3 regions of the Siccibacter colletis genome follow, and region 3 is predicted to be linked to each of the others. Evidence: predicted binding sites of a transcription regulator. Region 3 holds the regulator's gene; each other region holds the start of a gene.

Region 1 (4,281 bases), 1.6 Mb from region 3:
AGGAGTCGGATGTCAATATCGCCTTTGTGCCGCTGGCGATGCCCAGCACCGCCGGACCCGGAACCATCGCAATGATCATCAGCTCGGCCTCCACCGTGCGCCACGGCGCGGAGTTTTCGGGCTGGGTGGTGATGCTGGCCCCGCCGCTGGTGTTTGCCCTGATTGGTCTGATCCTCTGGCTGTCACTGCGCAGCTCCGGGGCGATCATGCGCCTGGTGGGCAAGGGCGGCATCGAGGCCATTTCGCGGCTGATGGGCTTCCTGCTGGTCTGCATGGGCGTGCAGTTCATCATTAACGGCGTGCTGGAGATCGTGTCCAGCTATCACCCATAGTGGCGCGCGAGCTGTGGGTGGCACTGCTTCTGCTGGTACTGGCGGGGTGTCAGCGTCAGCAGGTCGCTGCGCCGCCGCTCGGCCAGCACAGCTTTGCCGCCTATCAGCAGCAGACCCGCGACTGGCTGCTGGCGCACCGCGCGTTTCAGACGCTGGATAAAGCCGGCGAGCTGGCCTGGAACAGCCCGCAGGAGTGGCGTCCGGCGGGGCGGGCGCGCAAGGGTATTCTGCTGGTGCACGGGCTGGGAGATTCCCCCGGCTCGTTCAGCGATATCGGCCCGGCGCTGGCGCAGCAGGGTTTTCTGGTGCGCACCGCGCTGCTCCCGGGGCACGGCACGCGCCCGGAAGATATGCTGGCGGTGACGGTCGACGACTGGCGTCAGGTAGTGCGCGAGCAGGCGGCTATGCTGGCTTCTGAGGAGGATACGCTGTGGCTCGGCGGGTTCTCTACCGGGGCCAATCTCGCGCTGGAATATGCCGTCGGGCATGACGTCGAAGGGCTGCTGTTGTTCTCTCCGGCGTTCAAATCCGATACCCGTTATGACTTCCTGGCCCCTGCGCTGGCGCTGTTCCGCGACTGGCTGCGCCCGCGCAGCAAGGTGTTCCCGCAGCAGATCGCCACGCGCTATCTGCGGGTGCCGACCAACGGCTTTGCGCAGTTCTGGTACACCAGCGCCACCGCCCGGCGCCTGCTGGCGGCACAGCCGTTTACTAAGCCGGTGGTGATGGTGCTGGCGGAGCATGATTCGGTGCTGGATACCCGCTGGATGCTTGACCGCTTCGACGAGGATTTTCCGCATCCCGCCAGTCGCCTGATCTGGTACGGTAATCCGCACACGGCGCAGCAGGCGGCCCAGCGGGTGCTGGTGCGCACCGACTATCTGCCTGACGAGCGCATCAGCCAGTTCTCCCATATGTCGGTGCTGTTCTCCCCGGATAACCCGCTGTACGGACGTGCGGGCCGGGAACGGCTGTGTGCCAACGGGCAGAGCGAGGCGTTTGCTCAGCGCTGTCTGAAGGGGGAAGAGGTGTGGTACTCCGACTGGGGATTTCAGGCGGAAGATAAAGTTCACGCTCGTCTGACGTGGAATCCGTGGTTCAGCTGGCAGGAAGCGGTCATTGGCGCAGTGGTAAACGGTACGCCGCTCCCGCCGACGCCATAAAAAAGGGTGGCCATCGCCACCCTGAAATTAATGTATTACCGGCTGGCTCTCTTCCAGCTGTACCGGCCAGCGACGGAAAATGATCACCGACCAGATCAGGGCCGCCAGCGCTGGCAGCGCCCCGACATAGCCGATGGAGGCCATCGACAGGTGCTGACTGACCAGACTGCCCGCCAGCGCGCCGGCACCGATGCCGATGTTAAAGATGCCGGAGAACAGCGACATCGCCACGTCGGTCGCATCCGGGGCCAGCGCCAGCACCTTCACCTGCATGCCAAGCCCAATCACCATCATGGCAATGCCCCAGAACGCGCTCAGCGTCAGCAGGGTGGTAGGATTACTGGCGGACGGCATCAGCAGCGCCAGGCAGAGCGCCAGCAGGCCGATAGCACCGCTCACCAGGGTGGAGGCGTGATTGTTGCCAAGCTTGCCGAACAGCACGCTGCCGAGAATACCGGTGCTGCCGAGCAGCAGCAGCAGGCCGGTGGCGAAGTTGCCGCTCAGCCCGGCAACGGTCTGCACGAACGGCTCAATGTAGCTATAGGCGGTGTAGTGGGCGGTGACCACCACGGCAATCAGGGCGTAGATGTTAATCAGCGCCGGACGGCGGAACAGGATCGGCAGGCTTTTCAGCGAGCCGGAGTGTTCGCTCGGCAGTTTCGGCAGCAGCTTAATCAGGCTGATCAGCGTTACCAGCGCTCCGACGCCAATCACAAAGAAGGTGGTACGCCAGCCAAAGTATTGCCCGACGATGCGGCCAATCGGGATACCGAGCACCATCGCCAGCGCGGTACCGGTGGCCAGCAGGCTCAGCGCCTGGGCTTTTTTACCGGCGGGCGCCAGGCGGATCGCCAGCGATGCGGTAATCGACCAGAAAATGGCGTGGGCGAAGGCAATGCCGATGCGGCTGATAATCAGCACCGTAAAGTTCCAGGCGAGGAACGAGAGCACGTGACAGCCGCTAAACAGCACGAACAGGGCGATGAGCAGCTTGCGGCGCTCAATCTGGCTGGTAAGCAGCATAAACGGCAGCGACAGCAGCGCCACGACCCAGGCGTAGATGGTGATCATGATCCCCACCTGCGCCGTCTCCATGCCAAAACTTTGCGCGATATCCGAGAGTAACCCAACCGGCACAAACTCAGTGGTATTGAAAATAAAAGCCGCGACGGCAAGCGTCACCACTCGCAGCCACGCCACACTGCGTGGGACTGTGTTAATCGTCATAGTCATTCATATCGCGTTGGTGAGAAGAAAAAGGTAAGCGAGGGATCTTAAAACCTCCGCTGACGGAAATTCAACCATTTTGTGATCTGAATCTCATTTTTAGCTGGCGTCAGCCTTCGTGAGCAAACGTGATGGTCTGGATGAGGGAGGGGCATGATAAAAATCGTTGGCGAAAAGCAGCGGCTCTGCCAGGGTGGTAGCCAGATAACCGGAGAGTAACCTGATGAACACAGTAGATTTTTACATGGTGGACGCCTTCAGCAGCGACACCTTCGGCGGCAACGCCGCAGCGGTCTGCCCGCTTACCGAGTGGCTGCCGGATGAAACCCTGTTGCGCATGGCGCAGCAGCATAACCAGTCAGAAACGGCCTTCTTCGTGCGCAGCGATAGCGGGTTCGAGCTGCGCTGGTTCACTACCCAGGCCGAAATTGACCTGTGCGGACACGCCACCGTCGCCGCGGCTCACGTGATTTTTGAGTATCTCGATTTCCCGGATACCACCATCCACTTCACCACGCGCTTCGTCGGTGACCTGGCGGTGACGCGCAACGGCGACTGGCTGACCCTCGACTTCCCGGCATGGCAGACGCAGCCGTGCGACGTGCTACCGCTGCTGCTTCAGTGTCTTGGCATCGACAGCTATCAGCAAATCAGCGTCGGGCGCGACTATCTGGTGGTGCTGGAGAGCGAGCAACAGGTGCGGGCGCTGGCCCCGGATATCCACGGGCTGAAACCGCTCGGCAAAATGGTGTGCGTGACCGCGCCGGGGGAACAGTATGATTTCGTCAGCCGTTTCTTCTGCCCTGGCGAAGCGGTGGCGGAAGATCCGGTCACCGGCTCGGCACATGCCATGCTGATCCCGTACTGGGGCGAACGCCTGGGGAAAACCACGATGCTGGCTCGTCAGGTCTCGGCCCGGGGCGGCGATCTGCGCTGTCAGTGGCAGGGCGATCGGGTGCTGATTGGCGGCCAGGCGACCACCTATCTCATTGGCAAAGTGTTTCTGCGCTAATCTTTCCGGCGGCACGCTGCCGCCTTATTTCTCAGCGGTACAGCTTCAGGTTGCCGCTCAGGCGGGTAATTTTCTTCTTCGGCCCAATCAGGCCCAGCGCCACCAGTTCGATTTGCCCGCTGGGGGTTGCGGCGATACGCTCCCCGTATTCTTCATAAGTTTTGCACGACTGCGCCAGGGCGCTGAACGGCATGGCAACCAACTCTTCATCGGCCTCGCTTACGCCATGCAGCTCCCGCAGATAGTCGCCCGCAGCCAGCAGCACCGGCAGCGGAGCAGCGATCACGCCCGGATAGTTCACCCCGTCCTGACTCTGCATGTCCGGGCCAACCAGGTTATCGGTAAGACGACCAAAACCGATCCCGATTACGCTGGCGGCATTCATCGCCAGCCCGGCGCTCAGGTGCTGGTCAATGACGATGATGCAGCGGTGGGTAGTGACATCAAATCTCACGCGTTGTCTCCTTAGCAGGCGCTGCGGGACATCCGCAGCACCGGACTATTATCCGTTAACCGCCCGGGAAAATGTTGTCTGAATCACTTGCGG
Region 2 (4,281 bases), 1.7 Mb from region 3:
GCTGAAGGTGTTGCGGCCAATGAGCATCACGCTGCCGGCAGCGTACTGGCTGCCCTGCAGCGCCATATCCGACAGCCTGGTGCGGATGGCGGGCAGGTTATCCACCTGATAATCGGCCATGATGCGGCGCGCCCAGTCCGGCAGATAACTGACGACGTCATTGAACAGCGAAGTCATGGTGGCGTTATCACCCTGCATTGAGCGATAGACGGTGTTGAATTCGCTCGCCAGCGACGAGGTGATCATCACCAGGGGAGTGAAGACGATCAGGCAGATCAGCAGCAGCGTGAGCAGCGAGGCGAGGCCGTTTCTGCCGCCGGTGGTGCGGCTGAGCCAGATTTTCGTTCTGTAGAAGATGACGGCCAGAATCGCGGCCCACAGCACCGGGGAGCTGTAGGGGCGTAAAATATTAAAAAACGCCAGCGTAACCAGCGCGAGGATCAACCCAAAAAGGATTTTCGAGGTTCGTCCTGTAAGCATGTGACTTCCTTATTTTTCGATATGTTGCACAGAGTATGGCCCATAAGCGTGGTTTGGGCGCAATCCCACAGCCGGCAACAAACGGGCGGTTATTTACTGTTTTGCAGTTCGAGTAGTTGTTCCGGGGTGACGGCCGGATAGCCCTGAGCATCTTCCGGCACTTCATGGGCTGCCGGAATGGGCACCAGCGGTCCGAGGAAACGCGGTTCACGTTTGAAGAGATAAAGGTCGGCCAGCGCCCCAAGCCGGGCGCCAAATTCGCGCACCCGCACCGTCAGCATGTCTTTCGGCGACGGCACGGCGTAACACTGGGCCTGGATACCCATGTGCAGCGCAATGAACAGCGCGCGCTCGCAGTGAAAGCGCTGGGTAATGATGATGAAGTCGTTGGTGTCGAACACTTTGCGGGTGCGTACGATGGAATCCAGCGTGCGGAAACCGGCGTAATCCAGCACGATATCTGCAGGATCGACGCCGGCGGCAATCAAATCCTTACGCATCGTCATCGGCTCATTATAGCTTTGCTGGGCGTTATCTCCGCTCAGCAGCAAGTAGTTCACCTTGCCGCTGTTATAGGCGTTAATCGCGCCCTGAATGCGGTAGCGGTAGTACTGATTGATCACGCCGGTGCGGTAATACTTGGCGGTGCCGAGCACCACGCCGACCTGACGATAGGGCAGATCCTGCAGCTCATCATAGACCCAGGGGGCGGTTTTCCAGCTGATCCAGCGATCGAGAACAAGCGCCGATAACAGCAGTAAGCCGATGATGACTAACAGGCTGTATAACGCACGCTTAAACATGGAAGTGACTCAAATGCGGATGAAATTTGACCCCAAGGCTACTGTAAGCGCGGGGTTTCGGCAACCGGTGGCGATGCGGTTGCGCTAAATTTCACCGCATCGCGTACCGGTATCAGGCGATTGTCAGACGTTCGACGCGCTCGCAGCCCACGGATTTCAGCGTTGCTACGGTGGCGTCCCACTGCATCAGCGTCGCGTCGGCTTTCTCGGCCAGCACCGCGCGGGTGATGTCAGCATAGTCGTAGCCGCTCAGGCTCAGCACGTTGAGGGCGCACTGCAGCGGCGGCAGCGTCGGGTTAAATGCGGCGTTTTCCGCGTAGCTGCCGGTGAACACCGTGCCGTCCTGCATCTCAATGGCGATGCCGGATGGAGAGTTGCTGTAGGGCGCGTGGCTACGGTTGGCGGCAGCCAGTGCGGCCTGGCTCAGCGCGTCGCCTTCGGCGTGCAGGCCGTGGGATTGCGGGTCCATCAGCAGGTGGACGATCTCCAGATCGCGCGGGCCAAATGCGTCCGGCAGGTAGTCGCCCAGCGTGGCGCTGGTGCGGCCCGGCAGGTTGATGCGCAGGGTCAGGCCGCTGTTCAGCTCGTTCATAAACTGGCGGCAGTGCCCGCACGGCGTGTAGTTGACGGTGAGCGCTGCCAGCTGCGTCTCACCGCGCATCCAAGCGTGGCTGATGGCGCTCTGCTCGGCGTGGACCGTCTGCTGCATGGTGGTGCCGGGGAATTCCATATTGCCGCCGAAGTAGAGATTGCCGCTGACGCCGCGCGCCACCGCGCCGACGTTAAAATGCGAAATCCCGGTGCGTGCACAGGCGGCAGCCAGCGGTAGCAGGGCGAAGGCCAGCGCGTCATCATCGAGGCCACTTCGTTTCTTCAGCCCGGTTGCCTGTTCGGCGGTAAACATTGCCGGGAAATGGTCATGGTCGAGCAGGGGAGCAAGCGCGGATTGCAGATCTGCCGTCAGCTGTTCAAACGATGAGTGAAAACGTGAGTGCATGGCTACGCCTCTTAGCAAAAATAGAACCATCAAAATCGGGATCGTAGTTTACGGGCCCGGTTGCCCTTTATATGTGATCTGTGTCGCGCTGAAAATGTAATAAATGAAATTAAAAACAAAATTGCGCGACGCATCGCAAGTTTTTGGGGCATGAGAGGGGCAAAACCGCTTTAGCCTGCACTAAAGCGGTGACGGACAGATGACGGGAGCGGAGCGCTTTAGCCCCAGAGCAGCAGGATGAGCGGGAAGATAAACGGGGCCAGCAGGGAGGTAATAATCCCGCACATCACCAGCGCCAGCGAGCTGAACGCCCCTTCCTGATAATCGAGTTCCGCACAGCGGGCGGTGCCGAGGGCGTGGGACGCAGTGCCCATCGCCAGGCCGCGCGAGGCTTTCGTGCGGATTCGCATCGCGTTGAGCAGCGTGTGACCAAACACCGCGCCGAGAATGCCGACAAAAATCACGCACACCGCGCTGATAGCCGGAATACCGCCGATGCTGCCGCCCACCGCCATCGCAATCGGCGTGGTGACGGACTTCGGCAGGACCGAGGCGGCGATCTCCGGCGACGCGCCCATCCACAGGGCCACCGAGGTGCCGGTGAACATCGCCACCACGCTGCCAATAAAGCAGACCAGAATAATTGATTTCCAGCGCGCGCGGATCTGGTGCAGCTGTTCATACAGCGGGAAGGCCAGCGCCACTACCGCTGGCTGCAGCAGGTCGTTAAGGATTTTGCTGCCGGCAAAGTAGCGCTCATAGGAAACGCCGGTGACCAGCAGCAGCGGAATAATCACCGCCATCGATACCAGCAGTGGATTAAGCAGCGGCATTTTCACCCACGCCGCCAGCCTGCGTGCAGCAAAAAAGACGATCAGGGATAACGGCAACGACCACCAGATTTCGCTCATTTTTGTTTACGCTCGCGCTGACCAACGATCGGGCGTTCGCCGTGCAGCAGATGCGAACTCCAGCTGACCACCAGGAATACCACCAGCGTACTGATGGCGCAGGAGACCACCACCGGGCCGAACTGGGCGCGCAGCACGTCGGTGTACTGCATCACCCCGACGCCGACCGGCACAAACAGCAGCACCATATAGCGGATGAGGGCGTGGCAGCCCGGCTTCACCCACTTCGCCGGCACAATCTGCAGCGACAGCAGCACAAACAGGATCAGCATCCCGATAATGCTGCCCGGAATCGCTACGGGAAGCAGCGTCGCAATGCCGATGCCGGCATAGAGACAGGCATAGAGAACAATAAACGCGCGCACGAAGTGCCAGCAGGTGATAAGCCATTTATTCATGGGGATAGCCCTTAGTTATTCGCATTCATCATACAATTAAAAATAATTCTGTGCTACCGATCACATCACTCTGTGAGCATAACAAGCTTTTCCGGCGCAGGCCTCAGGCAGATGACCCACGTTATCGCGCCACTGGCACCCGTCAGGCGGAGGCGCTACCATAGCGCCTCATTTTTCTCCGGGTAGCACTATGCGCGTTTTGCTGGCACCGATGGAGGGCGTCCTCGACGCCTTGGTGCGTGAAATTTTAACCGACGTTAACGATTACGACCTCTGCATCACCGAATTTTTGCGGGTGGTGGACTCGCTGCTGCCGGCGAAATCCTTCTATAAACTCTGCCCGGAGCTGCACCACCACAGCCGTACCCCGTCCGGCACCCGGGTGCGCATCCAGCTGCTGGGTCAGCATCCGGCGTGGCTGGCGGAGAACGCTGCCCGTGCGGTGGAGCTTGGCTCGTGGGGAGTCGATCTCAACTGCGGCTGTCCGTCGAAGCTGGTCAATGGCAGCGGCGGCGGCGCGACGCTGCTGAAAGATCCGGATCTGATTTACCGCGGCGCGAAGGCGATGCGCGAGGCGGTGCCGTCGCACCTGCCGGTCACGGTTAAAATCCGTCTCGGCTGGGACAGCGGCGCGCGGCAGTTTGAGATCGCCGATGCCGTGCAGCAGGCGGGAGCCAGCGAGCTGGTGGTGC
Region 3 (4,281 bases):
GACGTGCTGTTCTACGAAGGGCTGCACGGCGGTGTGGTCACGCCGCAGCACGACGTGGCGCAGCATGTTGATCTGCTGGTGGGCGTGGTGCCCATCGTTAACCTTGAATGGATCCAGAAGCTGGTGCGTGATACCAGCGAGCGCGGTCACTCGCGCGAGGCGGTAATGGACTCCGTGGTGCGTTCGATGGAGGATTACATCAACTTCATCACCCCGCAGTTCTCGCGCACCCATATCAACTTCCAGCGCGTGCCGACGGTGGATACCTCCAACCCATTCGCAGCGAAAACTATCCCGTCGCTGGACGAGAGTCTGGTGGTGATCCACTTCCGCAATCTGGAGGGCATCGATTACCCCTGGCTGCTGGCCATGCTGCAGGGTTCATTTATTTCTCACATGAATACGTTAGTGGTGCCGGGCGGCAAGATGGGGCTGGCGATGGAGCTGATTATGATGCCGCTGGTGCAGCGGTTGATGGAAGGGAAAAAAATCGAATAACGGTGCGGCGCTGACTGCATGAAGCCTGTCAGCGCCGCCCTGCCGTCAGGCTTCAATCACCTCATACGAGTGGGTGATGTTCACCGCTTTCTCCAGCATCAACGCCACCGAGCAGTATTTCTCTGCCGAGAGCGACACCGCCCGCTCTACCGCCGCGTCTTTGAGCGCTTTACCGGTAACGATAAAGTGCAGATTAATGTGCGTGAACAGGCGCGGCGCCTCTTCCCGGCGTTCGGAGGTAAGCTTCACCTCGCAGTTGGTCACGTCGTGACGCCCCTTCTGCAGAATCGACACTACGTCAATCGCGCTACAACCACCTGCGGCCATCAGTACCATCTCCATCGGGCTTGGCGCTTTATCGCCGGAGTTGCCGTCCATCAGCACCTGATGCCCGGAGGCAGATTCACCCAGGAAGGTCAGGCCTTCCACCCATTTAACACGTGCCTGCATTTGCCTTCTCCTGACTTGCTGATTTGACGACAGATTACTCGTCGCCCGCAAAACAGGCAACGAAAGGCGACCTGCGTCAAGCTGAAACGAGACAATACAAGACACTCATGAAAAGCTATGCTAAAACAGTCTGGCTGTAATCATGTAACATTGATGTTATGCATGTATGCGGCGGATTTTACTCATTAAAGGCGACGAAATCTGACGAGCGCCACTTCCCGGGATGCGGGAATATATGACAGCAACCCCAGAGCAGGGGCATAACCCGGACTCTGGAGCCAGTTTATAACAGAGGATAACAGCGCATGGTGCTTGGCAAACCGCAAACAGACCCGACTCTTGAATGGTTCTTGTCTCATTGCCACATTCATAAGTACCCATCTAAGAGCACGCTGATTCACCAGGGTGAAAAAGCGGAAACGTTGTACTACATCGTTAAAGGCTCAGTGGCAGTGCTGATCAAAGATGAAGAAGGCAAGGAGATGATCCTGTCCTATCTGAATCAGGGTGACTTTATTGGCGAGCTTGGCCTGTTTGAAGAGGGCCAGGAGCGTAGCGCCTGGGTTCGCGCGAAAACCGCCTGTGAAGTCGCTGAGATCTCCTATAAAAAATTCCGTCAGCTGATCCAGGTGAACCCGGACATCCTGATGCGCCTCTCCTCGCAGATGGCGCGTCGCTTGCAGGTCACCTCCGAGAAAGTGGGCAACCTCGCCTTCCTCGACGTAACCGGCCGTATCGCCCAGACCCTGCTGAACCTTGCAAAGCAGCCTGACGCGATGACCCACCCGGACGGAATGCAGATCAAAATTACCCGTCAGGAAATTGGCCAGATCGTGGGCTGCTCCCGCGAAACCGTAGGCCGTATTCTGAAAATGCTGGAAGATCAGAACCTGATCTCCGCACACGGTAAAACCATCGTGGTTTACGGAACCCGTTAAGCCGCTTCGCAACGGCGTGTTACGCGAGTAGCACGCCGTTGTTGTCTCTGCTCGTTGGCTATGTGGCGCAGGCTGATTTACCACCCCGAAGTTAACTACGCACTCCGACAAACGCTGGTGCTCTGTATTCCCGTGGCGGTGGGCCTGATACTGGGCCATCTGCAACAGGGCTTGCTCTTCTCGCTGGTGCCTGCCTGCTGCAATATTGCCGGGCTGGATACACCTCATAAACGCTTCTTCAAACGCCTGTTTATCGGCGGCTCGCTGTTTGCCCTCAGTAGTCTCGCAGTCCAGCTTCTGCTTTATCAGCAACTTCCTCTGCCGATTATTCTGAGCGTCATGGCGCTGGTGCTTGGCGTGACGGCGGAGATCAGCAGCCTGCATGCGCGCCTGCTCCCGGCCTCGCTTATCGCCGCGATCTTTACCCTAAGCCTCGCCGGCAACATGCCGGTCTGGCAACCAATGCTCATCTACACCCTCGGCACGCTGTGGTACGGCGCGTTCAACTGGTTCTGGTTCTGGCTGTGGCGTGAACAGCCGCTGCGGGAGACACTCAGTCTGCTCTATCGCGAACTGGCGAGCTACTGTGAAGCGAAATACAGCATGCTTACCCGGCATACCGACCCGGATACCGCGCTACCGCCATTGCTGGCACATCAGCAGAAGGTGGTGGATCTCATCAGCCAGTGTTATCAGCAGCTGCACATGCTGGCCGCCAACCGCCAGAATGATTACCGGCGCCTGCTGCGCGCGTTCCAGATTGCGCTCGACCTGCAGGAGCATATCTCGGTCAGCCTGCACCAGCCGGAAGAGGTACAAAAGCTGGTGAAGCAGACCCACGCCGAAAAAGTCATTCGCTGGACAGCGCAAACTGTCGCCGGCCGGCTGCGCACGCTTGCCGACGATATTCTCTATCACCGCTATCCGACGCGTTTTTCGATGGATAAGCAGAGCGAAGCGCTGGAAAAGATCGCCCGTCAGCATCCCGATAACCCGGTCGGGCAATTTTTTGATTATCACTTCAGCCGCATCGCCCGCGTGCTGCGCACCCAGCGCCCTCTGTACGTGCGCGACATGATGGAGGACCGGCAGCGCCGCCTGCCGCTGTTCCCGGCGTTAAAAAGTTACCTCTCTTTTAAATCTGCGGCCCTGCGCAACGCCGCGCGTATCGCCGTGATGCTGAGCATCGCCAGCCTGGTGGGCAACGCGTTTCATCTGCCGAAACCGTACTGGATCCTGATGACCATTATGTTCGTTACCCAGAACGGCTACGGCGCCACGCGGGTGCGGATCTTCCACCGTGCTGGCGGCACCATGGCGGGGCTGCTGATTGCCGGCGTGGCGCTGCATTTCCACTTCCCGGAAGGATTCGCCCTGCTGGCGATGCTGGCGATTACGCTGGTGAGCTATCTGATCATCCGCAAAAGCTACGGCTGGGCGACGATAGGCTTTACCGTCACGGCGGTGTACACCCTGCAGCTGATTACCCTGAACGCTGAGCAGTTTATCCTGCCGCGCTTAGTCGATACCTTGATTGGCTGTCTGATTGCCTTTGGCGGGATGGTATGGCTGTGGCCGCAGTGGCAGACCGGTCTGCTGCGGCAGAATGCGCACGATGCGCTGGAGGCGGATCAGGACGCGCTACGCCTGATCCTCAGTGATAACCCCGGGGCGACACCGCTGGCGTGGCAGCGTATGCGCGTGAACCAGGCGCACAACGCGGTGTATAACTCCCTTAACCAGGCGATGCAGGAGCCGGGCTTCAACACGCACTATCTGGCGGACATGAAGCTGTGGGTGACCCACAGTCAGTTCGTGGTCGAGCACATCAACGCCATCACAACGCTGGCCCGGGAACACAACATGCTGACGCCGCAGCTGGCCGAACGCTATCTGCAATCCTGTGAGATTGCCATTCAGCGCTGCCAGCAGCGGCTGGAGTATGACGCGCCGTCAGCGAGCAACGACGTAACCATTATCGAACCGCCAGAGTCGTTGCCCTCAGGCCCGCTCACCACCATGGAGCAGCACCTGCAGCGCATTCTCAGCCACCTGAGCACCATGCATACCATTTCGTCCGTGGCCTGGCGCCAGCGGCCTCAGCATGGGATCTGGTTGAAGCGACGGCTGCGCGGCGAAAGCTGATCAGCCGTTAACCACCTTACCTACCGCCGCGGCGAAGCGCGCCATCCCATGGTCGATCTCATCTTCTTCCACCACCAGCGATGGGGCAAAACGCATCACGTTCGGCCCGGCATTCAGCACCATCACGCCTTCACTGGCAGCGGCATACAGCAGGTCACGCGCACGCCCGGCGTACTGCGGTTGCAGCTCCGCGCCAATAAGCAGACCCATGCCACGAATATCGCTGAACACGTCGTACTGCTGATTAATC

What was found. Region 3 encodes CRP, which controls carbon source genes, mostly activating them, when cyclic AMP is high. Its sites were predicted from a motif close to ATGTGANNNNNNTCACAT; they were not measured.
Region 1: a site for CRP is predicted at 2,802-2,819, ahead of KFZ77_RS09090 (sugar transporter). Genes of this name have one in related genera too.
Region 2: a site for CRP is predicted at 2,352-2,369, ahead of cdd (cytidine deaminase). Genes of this name have one in related genera too.

What each region holds. Positions count from the first base shown of each region.
Region 1 is NZ_CP074352.1:1,896,285-1,900,565, forward strand. It holds gene KFZ77_RS09080 (MarC family NAAT transporter) at 1-332, shown strand, start outside; gene KFZ77_RS09085 (alpha/beta hydrolase) at 344-1,495, shown strand; gene KFZ77_RS09090 (sugar transporter) at 1,523-2,722, opposite strand; gene KFZ77_RS09095 (PhzF family phenazine biosynthesis protein) at 2,946-3,734, shown strand; gene KFZ77_RS09100 (DUF2000 domain-containing protein) at 3,766-4,188, opposite strand.
Region 2 is NZ_CP074352.1:2,715,066-2,719,346, reverse strand. It holds gene KFZ77_RS13145 (AI-2E family transporter) at 1-480, opposite strand, end outside; gene sanA (outer membrane permeability protein SanA) at 570-1,283, opposite strand; gene cdd (cytidine deaminase) at 1,396-2,280, opposite strand; gene KFZ77_RS13130 (CidB/LrgB family autolysis modulator) at 2,499-3,191, opposite strand; gene KFZ77_RS13125 (CidA/LrgA family protein) at 3,188-3,589, opposite strand; gene dusC (tRNA dihydrouridine(16) synthase DusC) at 3,780-4,281, shown strand, end outside.
Region 3 is NZ_CP074352.1:327,908-332,188, reverse strand. It holds gene KFZ77_RS01555 (phosphoribulokinase) at 1-498, shown strand, start outside; gene KFZ77_RS01550 (OsmC family protein) at 544-948, opposite strand; gene crp (cAMP-activated global transcriptional regulator CRP) at 1,254-1,886, shown strand; gene KFZ77_RS01540 (YccS/YhfK family putative transporter) at 1,947-4,031, shown strand; gene argD (bifunctional acetylornithine/succinyldiaminopimelate transaminase) at 4,032-4,281, opposite strand, start outside.